Regions from separate parts of the Hominisplanchenecus sp. genome, predicted to be linked through region 1. Evidence: predicted binding sites of a transcription regulator. Region 1 holds the regulator's gene; the other holds the start of a gene.

The links. Region 1 encodes HrcA, which represses chaperone genes, less so after heat shock. Its sites were predicted from a motif close to TGTTAGCACTCNNNNNNNNNGAGTGCTAACA; they were not measured.
Region 2: the regulator HrcA is predicted to act here: its motif matches at 5,951-5,981, upstream of groES (co-chaperone GroES).

Annotation. Positions count from the first base shown of each region.
Region 1 is NZ_JBKVNQ010000034.1:8,209-16,282, forward strand. It holds gene ACLTL4_RS06640 (SGNH/GDSL hydrolase family protein) at 1-448, opposite strand, end outside; gene hrcA (heat-inducible transcriptional repressor HrcA) at 658-1,701, shown strand; gene grpE (nucleotide exchange factor GrpE) at 1,714-2,328, shown strand; gene dnaK (molecular chaperone DnaK) at 2,385-4,253, shown strand; gene dnaJ (molecular chaperone DnaJ) at 4,421-5,590, shown strand; gene ACLTL4_RS06665 (YDG domain-containing protein) at 5,858-8,074, shown strand, end outside.
Region 2 is NZ_JBKVNQ010000003.1:62,481-70,554, reverse strand. It holds gene ACLTL4_RS00970 (YifB family Mg chelatase-like AAA ATPase) at 1-1,258, shown strand, start outside; gene dprA (DNA-processing protein DprA) at 1,209-2,381, shown strand; gene topA (type I DNA topoisomerase) at 2,454-4,529, shown strand; gene codY (GTP-sensing pleiotropic transcriptional regulator CodY) at 4,692-5,486, shown strand; gene groES (co-chaperone GroES) at 6,024-6,308, shown strand; gene groL (chaperonin GroEL) at 6,350-7,978, shown strand.

The DNA.
Region 1 (8,074 bases):
GAGGATAAAACGCAAGATAACGGTCGATCTCACTCAGATCATTGACGCCAAGATTAAACACAACAGTAGCATCCGGCTCTTTGGAAAGAGAGGTGCGAAGCTGATCGATGCCCTCGTTCACAAGCCAGTAGTAACCTTCCCCGACTTTTCCTATATAAGAGCAGGTATCCGCATCATCGGAATCCTGCATGGCTTCCTCCATGCCGACCGTTCTGGAATCTCCGACAAAAAGAAAGTGATGACAGGAAGAGGAGACAATATGGTCAGAAGTGTCTGCGGTATCAGATGAATCCTGCACAGAATGTTCGTTTTTCACATCACGTAAGCTTTTTTCCAGAAAAGCGGTCTGTTCCTTTGTAAACCAGGTCATAAATACGGCCAGTGCGATCAGAGCTGCAATCAGAAAACTGAGCAGTACAATGACAAGATTTGTGGTTTTTCGTTTCATAAGAACCCCCTGAAATTTTATGTGATCGTTTTTTTAGGTCAGATTCTGTTTTTCTGACCTCTTTAGTATAACGCATTCCGGAAAAAAGTCAATTTTTATAAAAAATGAAAAAAACCTCTTGACAAAGAATATGCGTAGTGCTATTTTAGGTACAAGGATGTTAGCACTCCACTAAGATGAGTGCTAATAACAGGAAGGAGGATTCAAGGATGCAGTTAGATGAGAGAAAATGGAAGATACTTCAGGCGATCATCAAGACGTATCTGGAGACGGGAGAACCGGTTGGTTCGAGGACAATCTCCAAATATGCGGATTTGAATCTGAGCTCCGCAACCATCCGAAATGAAATGGCAGATCTGGAAGAGCTTGGATACATCATCCAGCCGCATACTTCAGCCGGCAGGATTCCTTCAGACCTTGGTTATCGTCTGTATGTGAACCACCTGATGGAAGAGAAAGAACAGCAGGTAACGGAAATGAAGGAGCTGATGATCGAAAAGCAGGATAAGATGGAAATGGTCCTGAAGCGTGTGGCACAGTTCCTTGCAGCCAACACAAATTATGCTTCGATGATCACAGGGCCGCAGTATCACAGAACAAAGCTTAAGTTTATCCAGCTTTCCATAGTAAGCGAAGATCAGCTGTTAGCTGTTGTTGTTACGGAAGGCAACGTAGTGAAGAATAAAATGATCTCGCTTCATCACGGACTGGATCAGGAAACGGTATTGAAGCTGAACATTCTGCTTAACACCAGTTTGAATGGTCTTACGATGGATCAGATCAATCTGACAACGATCGCAAAGATCAAAGAGGAGGCTGGTATCCACAGCGAGGTTGTAAACAGCGTTCTGGATGCAGTCGCAGAAGCGATCCAGATGGATGAAGAAGAGATGGAGATCTATACAAGCGGAGCGACGAACATCTTCAAATATCCGGAACTGTCAGACAGTGAAAAGGCGAGCAGCCTGATCGGTACCTTTGAAGAAAAGAAACAGCTGGCGGATCTGGTAGCCGATACGATGGCAGATGACAAGAACACCGGCATTCAGGTTTACATCGGAAATGAGACACCGGTGCAGACGATGAAGGACTGCAGTGTTGTGACAGCTACTTACGAGCTGGGCGATGGTATGCGAGGTACGATCGGTATCATCGGACCGAAAAGAATGGATTATGACAGAGTTGTCGGTACCTTAAAAACACTGACAACTCAATTGGATGATATATTTGGTAAGAAAAAAGAAGACAACTAGAGAGGTGATTGTATGGCAGAGGAAACAAAAAACACAAAGCCTGCTGATGAAGAAATAGAAAAAACTGCAGAACCGACTGCAGGAGAAGAAAAACAGCCGGAAACGGAAAAGGCAGAAAGCGATACAGCTGCCGCAAAAGAAGAACAGCCGGAAAAGAAAGGCTTCTTTGGTAAGAAAAAAGAAAAGAAAGATAAAAAAGACGAGCAGATCGAAGAACTGACTGATCGTCTGAAACGCCAGATGGCAGAGTTCGATAATTTCCGTAAAAGAACGGAAAAAGAAAAAGCAGCCATGTTTGAGGTCGGTGCAAAGAGTGTCATTGAAAAGATGCTTCCGGTGATCGATAATTTCGAACGCGGACTGGCAACTCTTTCCGATGAGGAAAAAGAACAGCCATTTGCACAGGGTATGGATAAGATCTACAAACAGTTTGTAGCAAGCCTGGAAGAGCTCGGAGTAAAAGCCATCGAGGCAGAAGGAAATGAGTTCGATCCGAATTTCCATAATGCAGTGATGCATGTGGAAGATGAACAGTACGGCGAAAATGTCGTAGCGGAAGAACTTCAGAAAGGCTATATGTACCGTGACAGTGTGGTTCGCCACAGCATGGTAAAAGTAGCAAACTAAATTAAAAAGTTGACAAAATTCAGTATAAAAGCAGAATAAAACAGGAGGAATTTATCATGGGTAAAATTATTGGTATTGACTTAGGAACAACGAACAGCTGTGTAGCAGTTATGGAAGGTGGCAAACCGGTTGTTATCGCAAATACAGAAGGTGCAAGAACAACACCATCTGTTGTGGCATTCACAAAAACAGGTGAGAGACTGGTCGGTGAACCTGCAAAACGTCAGGCAGTTACAAACGCTGACAAAACAATTTCTTCTATTAAAAGACATATGGGTACCGATTATCGTGTAACCATCGACGACAAGAAATATTCTCCGCAGGAGATTTCCGCAATGATCCTGCAGAAACTGAAAGCAGATGCAGAAAACTACCTGGGCGAAAAAGTTACCGAAGCAGTTATCACGGTACCGGCATATTTTAATGATGCACAGCGTCAGGCAACCAAAGATGCCGGTAAGATCGCAGGTCTTGATGTAAAACGTATCATCAACGAGCCGACCGCAGCAGCTCTGGCATATGGACTGGACAATGAAAAAGAACAGAAGATCATGGTATACGACTTAGGTGGCGGTACATTCGACGTATCCATCATTGAGATCGGTGACGGCGTTATCGAAGTACTGTCAACAGCCGGAGACAACAGACTGGGTGGTGATGACTTCGACCAGAAGATCACAGACTACATGCTGGCTGAGTTCAAGAAAAATGAGGGCGTAGACCTGTCAAACGATAAAATGGCACTGCAGAGATTAAAAGAAGCTGCTGAAAAAGCAAAGAAAGAGCTTTCTTCTGCAACAACCACAAACATCAACCTGCCATTCATCACAGCAACTGCTGAAGGTCCGAAACATTTCGATATGAATCTGACAAGAGCAAAATTCGATGAACTGACACACGATCTGGTAGAGAGAACCGCTACACCTGTTAACACCGCACTGAGAGATGCAGGTCTGACAGCAAGCGAGATCTCCAAAGTACTGCTGGTTGGTGGTTCTACACGTATTCCGGCTGTACAGGATAAAGTAAAAGCTCTGACCGGACATGAACCAAGCAAATCTCTGAACCCGGATGAGTGTGTAGCACTTGGTGCTTCCGTACAGGGTGGTAAACTGGCAGGCGATGCCGGTGCAGGCGATATCCTGTTGCTGGATGTAACTCCGCTGTCACTGTCTATTGAGACAATGGGTGGTGTTGCAACAAGACTGATCGAGAGAAATACAACCATCCCGACCAAGAAGAGCCAGATCTTCTCAACCGCAGCAGATAATCAGACAGCTGTTGATATCCACGTTGTACAGGGTGAAAGACAGTTTGCGAAAGATAACAAATCTCTTGGTCAGTTCCGTCTGGATGGTATCCCACCAGCAAGAAGAGGTGTGCCTCAGATCGAAGTTACATTCGATATTGATGCAAACGGTATCGTAAACGTATCCGCAAAAGATCTGGGAACCGGAAAAGAACAGCACATCACCATTACTTCCGGATCTAATATGTCTGAGTCTGATATCGACAAAGCAGTCAAAGAAGCTGCTGAGTATGAAGCTCAGGATAAGAAGAGAAAAGAAGCAATCGACACAAGAAACGATGCAGACGCTATGGTATTCCAGACCGAAAAAGCATTGGAAGAAGTTGGCGATAAAGTAGATGCAAATGACAAGACAGCAGTAGAAGCTGACTTGAACGAACTGAAAGACCTGATCGCAAAGAGCAATCCGGAAGAAATGACAGAGTCACAGGTTGCTGAGATCAAAGCAGCAAAAGAAAAACTGATGGAAAGTGCTCAGAAAGTATTTGCAAAGATGTATGAGCAGCAGGCACAGGCAAACGGAGCAGCTCAGGCAGGTCCTGATATGAATGCCGGAGCAGATAACAGCAGCTATCAGTCTGATGATGTTGTAGACGGTGATTACAAAGAAGTATAAAAAAGTAACTTTTAATAAATTTTTGCATCGTAACTGTTAAGATGCTAAACAGTTACAATATACACAGGCAGGGATGTGTTCATTCCTGCCTTGTGTCAGCAATCAGGCCGTAAGGAACTGCAAACAGGCAGGTTCTGGAAGGTTGCCGTGCATGTGGAGGATTAAAGATGGCAGAGAATAAGCGAGATTACTATGAAGTTCTCGGCGTTGACAGAGGGGCGGATGAAGCTACCATTAAAAAAGCATACCGTCAGCTTGCAAAAAAATATCATCCAGATATGAACCCGGGAGACAAAGAAGCAGAAAAGAAATTTAAAGAGGCATCGGAAGCATATGCCGTGTTAAGCGATGCAGAAAAACGCAGACAGTATGATCAGTTCGGACATGCTGCGTTTGAACAGGGCGGCGGAGGTGCCGGAGGATTCGGCGGCTTTGATTTCAACGGCGGCGATATGGGAGATATCTTTGGTGATATTTTCGGAGATCTTTTCGGAGGCGGTCGCAGCAGACGTGCAAACAATGGACCGATGAAAGGTGCCAATGTCAGGACAGCGGTAAGGATTACCTTTGAGGAGGCAGTATTCGGATGCGAAAAACAGCTGGATCTGAATCTGAAGGATGAGTGTACAACCTGCCATGGAACAGGTGCAAAACCAGGAACCAGTCCGGAGACTTGTCCGAAATGCGGCGGTAAAGGTCAGATCGTATATACACAGCAGTCCCTGTTTGGCACGGTAAGAAATGTACAGACCTGTCCGGACTGTAACGGAAGCGGTAAGATCGTAAAAGAGAAATGTGCGGACTGCCACGGAAGCGGTTACATCACAAACCGCAAGAAGATCGCAGTGACGATCCCGGCCGGTATTGACAACGGACAGAGCATCCGTATTCGTGAAAAGGGTGAACCGGGTGTAAACGGCGGCCCAAGAGGGGATCTGCTGGTTGAAGTTCAGGTAGAACGTCATCCGATCTTCCAGAGACAGGATATGAATATTTATTCTACTGCTCCTGTCACCTTTGCACAGGCAGCACTGGGCGGACAGATCCATATCACAACCGTAGACGGCGATATGGCATACGATATCAAACCTGGAACACAGACGGATACCAAGATCCGTCTTAAAGGAAAAGGTGTGCCTTCTCTTCGCAACAAAAATATCCGCGGAGACCATTATGTAACACTTGTTGTTCAGGTTCCGACAAAGCTGAACGAAGAGGCAAAGGAATACCTGCGTAAGTATGATGAGGCAGTCAACGGTAAGATTAACGATAGTAAACAGGAAAAGCCGAAAAAGAAGAGCTTTATGGAAAAAATAAAAGAAACATTTGAAGACTGACCCTGAGAACAATAAAAAAGCTGAAATTCAAAAAATGCACCCGGGAGAGATCCGCGGTGCATTTTTGTACATGAAAGTTATCGGAAAGGAAACATTTTCACCATAAAAATACTTGCTGTTTTGATATGCAGAAACATGATTCGTGTATGACGTAACAGAAACTTAAGGTTTCTGACGTTGACAAGAAAGCTTGAAAAGAATAGAATATGATGTATAGGTATAACTATAGCTTTATACATAGATTTGGTGAAAGCAGGTAAGTTGGATATGAAATTAAAATTACTGAAAAAGTTAATGATTATATGTATGTCTTTCAGCCTGTCAGTTTCCATGGTTCCGGCATCTGTGCTGGCGGCAGGAAAAGACAGCTCTGAGGGCGATACGCAGGCAGTACAGGTTATTTCAAGTGATACAGAAAGTGAGTCTGCAAATACAGAAACAGAGACAAAGCATCAAGAGACAAAAAACCAGGAGACAAAACATCACAAAGACAAAGAAACTGAGATCAAGGGTGGTTTTGTCCCGGAAAGTGAGTCACAGGCAGTTATTGAGAGCGAAGCAGTGATAACAGAGCAGACACCTCAAACAGAAGGCGAAGCCGGACAAAAAAAAGGTGCGGTTGGAAAAAAAGTAAAGACAGCCGGAAAAATAACTCCGAATGGTACACCGAACGTGGATTATAAAAATGAAAATGGAAAGTATACTATTTTGGAAGATAAAGCAGTTACATTAACTTTAAGTGATGGTGCTTCTCTTGGAGAAGTTATCGTAAAATCTGGAGCAACGCTGACGATTGTTTTGAAAGGAACAACGACTAATATAATCGGTACGATCAGCGGAGAAGGAAAGGTTCAGTTCGCAAAGACCAGCAATGGTAAGGCAAATCTGAAGGGCAGTATTGATGTAGCTGAAACAACCGTAGAAGGTGGAACATTATTTGGAAGTGGTACGATCAAAAGTACACAGGTTTCTCTTAATGGTGGTTCTATTGCATGTAAAGTCACAAATGATGTAAAATCAGGAGATCTTACGTTAAAAGCATCGGAGTTTACCGTAGAGAAAGATGCAGTATGCACGATTGATAACGTACAATTAAATGGTGCAGATGTCAGCATGGATGCCAATACGGTCTGGAGCGACAGCAACGGAAAAGCAGTTGTATATTTTCAGCCTGCATCTACCGTAGCATTTTCCATCAAAGCAGTTACCTTTACTTCTTCTGAGGAAACAACGGACAGCATCACTGCAAAAGAGCAGAACTACACTTACGAAGACGGTAATCTGAAAAAGGGCAAGAGTGCGACGGCGTATACTGTAAAGGTCGGAGCAGACCTCACGACAACATATGGTGAAAAACTGGAAAATGTAGATATTATCACTGTCAGTGCGGCAAAAGATTATACGCCAGAGGTTTCCTTGAGAGATTATGATGAAGCAATGGATTCTTCTCTGGAACTGAAAGACGGAACAGCAAAAGGTTATAAAGTAACAAAGAAAAATATAAAAGAAAAACCGGATGAAAAATCGTTTAGTCTGAATGAAGTGCTTGTGACGGATACTTTTGGTTATGATCACATATTGTCCGGAACCGTAAACTATAAAATCGAAAAGAAAGAACTGACACCGCTGATCAGTGTCAATAAAACAAGCACAACATCTAAGAACAAAGCAACCAAAGTGTATGACGGTACGACCGATGTTCCGGATGATACCTGTACCTTATCCGGATTTTCCGGTATCGTAGACGGTGACAAAGCATCAGATGTTCTTGCTGTGGCAAAAGCAACTTTTGTATATGACCATGCGGATGTGGCAACAGCAAAGAATATCAAAGCAGAAGTGACACTTTCCGGTGATCCAGCAGAGTGCTACACCGTTGCTTCCGTTGATGATATCTCCGCAGAGATCACAAAGGCTCCTCTTACTGAGGAACTGATGAAATCCCTCGGCATCACACTGACCAAGCCGGAAGTGACCGAACGTCATTATCAGTATCTGAAATACAAGACCGTAGCCGGTCAGGAATATGCTTATTCGGAAAAGGCAAAGGATGATGAATGGAAACTGGCGAAGAAAGCTTCCACGATCACCTATGTCAATGAAGTAGACGGTGAAGAGCAGGATCTGAAGGCGGGAACAAGCTATAAGATTTATACAAGAATCCCGGAATCCGACAATTATCTGGCAAGTGATCCGGTTTCGGTATCGGTAAAGACATTGCGTGCTCCGCAGGAAGCAAAAGAGAGTGATGTGAAATTCACCGGTGTAACGGATAATTCCACACAGAAGTTAAATACGGCACTGACATTTACAGCAACCGGTTCTACTTATGTGGATGACAAGGATTACAAACCGTCAGCAGATGATGAAAAATATGTACCGTATTCCTGGAAACTGACGGATACTACAACCTGGAAGGGAGATAAGTCCACACAGACCTTTACGATGACTCCGACACAGGCCGGCACTTATACGATCGTGGCA
Region 2 (8,074 bases), on a different contig from region 1:
TGCAGCGTACCAGCTTTTGCCCATGGAGACTTTAAAAGGTGTCCTGGTGGCAGGTGAGCTGGGATTAAATGGAGCAGTCAAAGGGATCAAAGGGGCGTTGCCCATTGTTCAGCTGGCAAAAAAAAACGGATGTCATACCTGTATCCTGCCGGAGAGAAACCGCACAGAAGGAGAAATGGTATCGGATATCCACATTGTCGGAGTAAGTACCTTAAAAGAAGTATTGCACTATCTTCAGAAAGGCACAATCCCCGGGAAAATCAAAAAAGATGTATATAATATAGAAGAAACAGAAATTCCTGATTTTGCAGATATTCACGGTCAGAGTGCAGTGAGGAGAGCCGCAGAGATTGCGGCCGGCGGAAGACATCATTTTCTGATGATGGGACCGCCCGGAGCCGGGAAATCGCTGCTTGCAAAATGTATGCCGGGTATTCTGCCGTCCCTGACAATGGAAGAGAGTCTGGAAGTATCTTCCATTTACAGTGTGGCAGGTTTACTGTCCAGTCAACAGCCGCTGATCAGAAACCGTCCATTCCGTGCACCGCACCATACCATATCGCCTTCTGCCCTGGCAGGCGGAGGCAGGATTCCGCGGCCGGGAGAGATCAGTCTTGCACATAAAGGTGTCCTGTTTTTGGATGAATTGGCAGAGTTTAAAAGAGAAACGATCGAAATCTTGCGGCAGCCTATGGAGGAGCGAAGAGTCCATATTTCAAGAGTGTATGGGAGCTATGTGTTTCCGGCAGACTGTATGATCGTTGCAGCCACCAATTTCTGCAAGTGTGGGAATTTTCCCAATCTTGAGAAATGTATCTGCAGTGAGGCGGAGATACGCCGTTATCAGAGCCGGATCAGCCGCCCGATCCTTGACCGCATGGATATCAGTGTGGAGGCCGTAAGAGTAGATTACGATGCACTGATCTGTGAAAAGAAGAGTGAAGATTCCAAGACGATACGAAAAAGAGTTGAGATGGCGGGGCAGATCCAGAGGGAGCGTTATCGGGATACCGGTTATCGCTATAATGCCGATCTGGATGCGGCGGGTATTAAAAAATATTGTAGGACCGGAGAAAAAGAAAAGAAAGTTTTACGGGATGCTTATGAGAAAATGGATCTTACGGCAAGAGCGTGTCATAAGATTTTGAAGGTAGCCCGTACTATTGCGGATATGGAGCAGAAAGAACAGATTGCCGAAGAACATCTGTATGAGGCGATCGGTTACCGCATTTTTGAACAGCGGCAGATCTGGAGGTGAGACAGAAGGGATGCAGGAAAAAGAAGAAAAAACAGAGGATGAAAAACGGAGAGAAAAATGGTTCTGGCTTTGCAGTATCTTAAGCTTTGGAAGAAAAGAAAAACAGATGCTGCTGGATTTTTTCGGTACGCCGGAAGAAATATGGCAGGCCGATGAAAGAGAAATCGGTGAAGTTTTTTGGAAAAATGAAGAACATAAGAAAGCCTTTTTTCGTGAAAAAGCTGCCTGGGATGCGAAAAAGGCATGGAATGAAATGCAGAAAAAAGGCATACGTTTTATCAGCTGTGAAGATACATCCTATCCGCAGAAATTAAAAGAAATTTATGATTATCCGTTCGGACTTTTTATAAGAGGTGAGCTTCCAAAGGAAAATGAGAAGACCGTGGCGATCGTCGGTGCCAGACTGTGCAGTGCCTATGGCAGACATTTTGCGGTAAAGATCGCAGAAGAGCTGGCAGGATATGATATTTCACTTGTAAGCGGCATGGCAAGAGGAATCGATGGCACTGCCCAGAGAGCTGTCATAAAAGGAGGCGGAAAGAGCTATGCGGTACTTGGATGCGGACCGGATATCTGTTACCCGATGCAAAACCGGGATCTGTATCAGAATTTACTGAAAAATGGAGGAGTCTTATCGGAATATCCGCCGGGAAGCAGTCCGCTTCCTTTTCATTTCCCAATGCGAAATCGCATTATCAGTGGCCTTTCGGATTTGGTGATCGTGATAGAGGCAAGAGAAAAAAGCGGATCACTCATCACAGCAGATCAGGCACTGGAACAGGGCAGAGATGTTATGGTGTTGCCGGGCAGAGCCGGAGATGCACTCAGTGCCGGATGCAACCGCCTGATCGACCAGGGAGCCGGCATTTTTCTCTCCACAGATCAGATCCTGGAACGTCTTAAAATTAAGAAAAAAAATCATACAAACACAAAAAAAACATACATTGCACTTGAAAGCGAAGAAAATTTGGTGTATAGTGTTCTGGAATTTCAGGCGAAAAATCTTCAGAGCATAGCAGATGAGACAAACCTCACCCCGCAGAAAGTAAGTGCAATACTGGTTCGCCTGATGCTGTGCGGGCTTGTTGCGGAGGATGTAAAAAATCATTATTCGAAGGTCTGAGGAAAAACAATAAGCACTGTGAAAGCCGTTGCACCGATTTTGGGCGTAAACAGTTGAAAAAGGGGTAAACATATGGCAAAATATCTGATTATTGTTGAGTCACCTACCAAAGTAAAAACCATCAAAAAATTTCTTGGCTCTAACTATGATGTCGCAGCATCAAACGGACATGTACGTGATATGCCAAAAAGTCAGCTGGGGTTTGATGTTGAAAATAATTATGAACCGAAATATATTACCATACGCGGAAAGGGAGATATTCTGGCAGCACTTCGCAAGTCTGTAAAAAAGTCAGATAAAGTATATCTTGCAACGGACCCTGACCGCGAAGGAGAAGCAATCTCCTGGCATTTATCAAAGGCACTGAAACTGGAAGAAAAAGATATCCACAGGATTACCTTCAATGAAATTACGAAAACAGCTGTAAAAGAATCTCTGAAACATCCGCGTGCGATCGATATGGATCTGGTGGATGCACAGCAGGCAAGACGTATGCTGGACCGTATGGTTGGATACCGGATCAGTCCGCTTCTGTGGGCGAAAGTCAAACGAGGCTTAAGTGCAGGCCGTGTACAGTCTGTCACTCTACGGATCATTGCAGACCGCGAGGAAGAAATCGCAGCCTTTATACCGGAAGAATACTGGACCCTGGATGCCGATTTTACGATTCCGGGAGAGCGAAAACCGCTGACTGCCAGATTTTACGGTACGGAAAAAGAAAAGATAACGATTCATTCAAAAGAAGAGCTGGATACGATCACGAAAAAGCTGGAAGGTGCAAAGTACCAGGTGGCGGAAGTGAAAAAAGGAGAACGTACCAAAAAAGCTCCGGTTCCGTTTACAACCAGTACGCTTCAGCAGGAAGCTTCCAAGGTGCTGAATTTCTCCACACAGAAAACCATGCGTGTTGCACAGCAGTTATATGAAGGAGTGGATGTAAAGGGTAGCGGGACTGTTGGTATCATCACCTATCTGCGTACGGATTCCACGCGTATTTCTGATGAAGCCGATGCATCAGCGAGAGCTTATGTCGAAGAAAACTACGGAAAAGAATACGTTTCTGCAGCTGTGCAGGAGAAAAAGAGCGGTAAAAAGATCCAGGATGCTCATGAGGCAATCCGTCCGACGGATATCACGAGGACACCGTTTGCTTTAAAAGAATCGCTCACAAGAGATCAGTTCCGTCTGTATCAGCTGATCTGGAAACGATTTGCCGCAAGCCGTATGGCAAATGCACAGTATACTACGACTTCCGTTAAAATCGATGCAGCCGGATACCGTTTCCATGTATCCGCCTCCAAGAAAAAATTTGACGGTTTTATGGCAGTTTATGTGCAGGACGAAGAAGAAAAGGGCGAGGGAAATCTTCTCGTGAAAGAAATTTCATCAGAGACACAGCTGAACTTTAAGAGTTTTGAGGAAAAGCAGCATTTTACACAGCCGCCGGCACATTATACAGAGGCCGCTCTTGTCAAAACGCTGGAAGAGCTTGGAATCGGACGTCCAAGTACTTATGCACCGACGATTACCACGATCATCAACCGCCGCTATGTGGCAAAAGAAAATAAAAACCTGTATATGACAGAACTTGGAGAAGTCGTAAACAATATCATGGTACAGGCATTCCCGAGTATTGTGGATGTCAATTTTACAGCAAACATGGAATCTCTGCTGGATAAAGTGGAGGAAGGCGTGGTCAACTGGAAAACGGTTGTCAGCAATTTCTATCCGGATCTGGACGAAGCAGTTTTAAATGCAGAGAAAGAACTTGCAAAAGTCAAGATTGAAGACGAAGTGACCGATATTGTCTGTGAAGAGTGCGGCCGCAACATGGTCATTAAATATGGTCCGCATGGCAGATTCCTTGCCTGCCCGGGATTCCCGGAGTGCCGAAATACCAAACCCTATCTGGAAAAGATCGGTGTGGCATGCCCGAAATGCGGCAAGGACATTGTGCTTCGAAAGACCAAAAAGGGCAGAAAGTATTATGGATGTGAAAATAATCCGGACTGTGATTTCATGTCCTGGCAGAAACCTTCCAAAGAAAAATGTCCGAAATGCGGAGGCATTATGGTTGAGAAGGGAAATAAGCTTCTTTGCATCAATGAAGCATGCGGTTATATTGAAAATAAATTTCAAAAAGAATAATTGTGCGAAATTTCACGCCAGAAAAGCAAAAAAAGCTGCTGTTTGCAGCTTTTTTGCGTTAAATATATTGAAAATTCAAAAGAATTATGATAAATTAAAAATATGCCAAGAATAGCAGGGGAAATCGTGCAAAAGACAAAAAAGGCAGAAGGGAGAAGAGCGATGAGTGTACAGTTATTAGACAAGACTCGAAAAATCAACAAACTTTTACACAACAACAACAGCAGTAAAGTCGTATTCAATGATATCTGTGAAGTACTGTCAGAAATTCTGGAGTCCAATGTGCTTGTGATCAGCAAAAAAGGAAAAGTACTTGGAATCAGCATCACACCAAACGTAGAAGAAATCAAAGAACTGATCGATGATGAAGTTGGGGGCCACATTGATGAACTTCTGAATGAACGTTTTCTGGGTGTTTTATCTACAAAAGAAAATGTCAATCTGGAGACACTGGGATTTGAAAGCGGAGATGTAAAAAAATATCAGGCGATTATCAATCCGATCGATATTGCAGGAGAGCGTCTCGGTACGGTATTTATGTACAAATGCGGAGAAGGATATGATATTGATGATATCATCCTCAGCGAGTATGGTACGACCGTGGTCGGTCTGGAAATGATGCGTTCTGTGCATGAAGAGAATGCGGAGGAGAATCGTAAAGTTCAAATCGTAAAATCAGCTATCAGTACACTTTCTTTCTCAGAACTTGAGGCGATCATCCATATTTTCGATGAACTGGACGGAACAGAAGGCATTCTGGTAGCCAGCAAGATCGCAGACCGTGTCGGAATCACACGTTCGGTTATTGTAAATGCACTTCGGAAATTTGAAAGTGCAGGTGTGATTGAGTCCCGTTCCTCCGGAATGAAAGGAACGTACATCAAAGTCCTGAATGATGTGGTATTTCAGGAACTGGATGATATTAAAAAGAAACGAAAAGAGAACGCCCAGGGATAAGCACGTAAAATTGTTTTATCTCAGTCGAGAAGACTCCCACTTCTGTAAGTGGTGAGTAATAACAAGTCTTTCTCAGTGGGAGTACAATCTCCGACTGAGATAAACGCTCCGCGAGAATGTGCAGTGATTCTGAGAAGAATATGTCAGCTTTCGCTGACCAGAATCACGCACCAAGTCTCACGTGCGTTCGACTTGAAACGATTTAAACAGGAAAAGAACCATTGCAGAAAAACGGGATTTTCAGTTTTTGCAGTGGTTCTTTTTCTAAGTATAATGTTAAAATCAGAAGAGATTGTACAATTACTTTTGACACCCACATCATCTATAAAAAAAGTATAAAATACAAAAAAATGAGAAAACATGAGAAAATACGAGGAATAAAAAGAATTAAAGAGAATATAAATAAATATACGAAAATAATTCCGCTTGCACATTTTGAGGAAGTTCACTATTATATGTACTAAAGTTAGCACTCGATAAAAGTGAGTGCTAATAACATGATAAATAAGGCGATTATAATTTAAGGAGGAATATAAAATGAAGTTAGTACCATTAGGTGACAGAGTTGTATTAAAACAGTTTGAAGCAGAAGAGACAACAAAGTCCGGTATTATTCTGGCAAGCAAATCTCAGGAAAAACCACAGGAAGCAGAAGTTGTTGCAGTCGGACCTGGCGGAATGGTAGACGGCAAAGAAGTAACCATGCAGGTGAAAGTCGGAGATAAAGTTATCTATTCAAAATATGCAGGAAATGAAGTAAAACTGGAAGACGAAGAATATATCATCGTAAAACAGAATGATATTCTGGCAGTTGTTGAATAACAGGATAGATTAAATCAAGAATTAACTGGAGGTTGATTGATATGGCAAAGGAAATTAAATACGGTTCAGAAGCAAGAACAGCACTGGCAGCAGGTGTTGATAAACTGGCAAATACAGTAAAAGTAACACTTGGACCGAAAGGAAGAAACGTTGTTCTGGATAAACAGTATGGTGCTCCGCTGATTACAAACGACGGTGTTACCATTGCAAAGGAGATCGAGCTGGAAGATGCATTCGAGAACATGGGTGCACAGCTGGTAAAAGAAGTTGCTACCAAGACCAATGATGTAGCAGGTGATGGTACCACAACTGCTACCGTTCTGGCTCAGGCAATGATCCAGGCAGGTATGAAAAATCTGGCAGCAGGTGCAAACCCGATCATCCTGCGTAAAGGTATGAAAAAAGCAACACAGGCAGCTGTGGATGCTATCGCAGCTATGAGCAGCAAAGTAAACGGCAAACATCAGATGGCAAGAGTAGCAGCTATTTCCGCAGGTGATGATGAAGTCGGAAATATGGTAGCAGATGCCATGGAAAAAGTTTCCAATGATGGTGTTATCACGATTGAAGAGTCCAAGACCATGAAAACAGAACTGGATCTGGTAGAAGGTATGCAGTTTGACCGCGGCTATATTTCCGCATACATGGCAACAGATATGGAAAAAATGGAAGCTGTCTTGGATGATCCGTACATCCTGATCACAGACAAAAAGATTTCCAATATCCAGGAGATTCTGCCGCTGCTGGAGCAGATTGTACAGTCCGGTAAGAAACTGCTGATCATCGCAGAGGATATCGAAGGAGAAGCTCTGACGACTCTGATTCTGAACAAACTGCGTGGTACTTTCCAGGTAGTCGGTGTAAAAGCTCCAGGTTATGGTGACAGAAGAAAAGAAATGCTCAAAGATATCGCAATCCTGACCGGCGGTGAAGTCATTTCCGAAGAACTGGGACTGGAACTGAAAGATACACAGATCAGCCAGCTTGGACGTGCAAAATCTGTCAAAGTGAAAAAAGAGAATACCGTTATCGTTGACGGAATGGGCGATAAGAAAGAAATCGAAAACAGAATCGCACAGATCAAAGCTACGATCGAAGTTACAACTTCTGAATTTGATAAAGAAAAACTGCAGGAGAGACTTGCGAAACTGGCAGGCGGCGTAGCAGTGATCCGTGTCGGTGCAGCTACCGAAACAGAGATGAAAGAAGCAAAACTGCGTATGGAAGATGCTCTGAATGCAACAAGAGCAGCCGTAGAAGAAGGCATTGTAGCAGGAGGCGGATCTGCATACATCCATGCATCCAAGGAAGTTGCAAAACTGGTAGATACTCTGGAAGGAGATGAGAAGACCGGTGCATCCGTGATCCTCAAAGCACTGGAAGCTCCACTGCATCAGATCGCTGCAAATGCAGGACTGGAAGGAGCTGTTATCATCAACAAAGTAAGAGAATCTGAGGTAGGTGTCGGATTTGATGCATACAATGAGAAATATGTAAACATGGTAGAAGAAGGAATCCTGGATCCTGCAAAAGTGACAAGAAGTGCACTGCAGAATGCAACCAGTGTTGCATCCACTTTCCTGACAACCGAATCCTGTGTTGCGAACATCAAAGAAGAAACACCTGCAATGCCGGCAGGCGGAGCCCCGGGAATGGGCGGAATGATGTAATAAAAGAACCGAGCTAAGAAAAAGCGGTTACAGAGAACAAATCTGTAACTGCTTTTTTTTAAAATTCCTTTTACAAGATGAGAATTTCGTGTATAA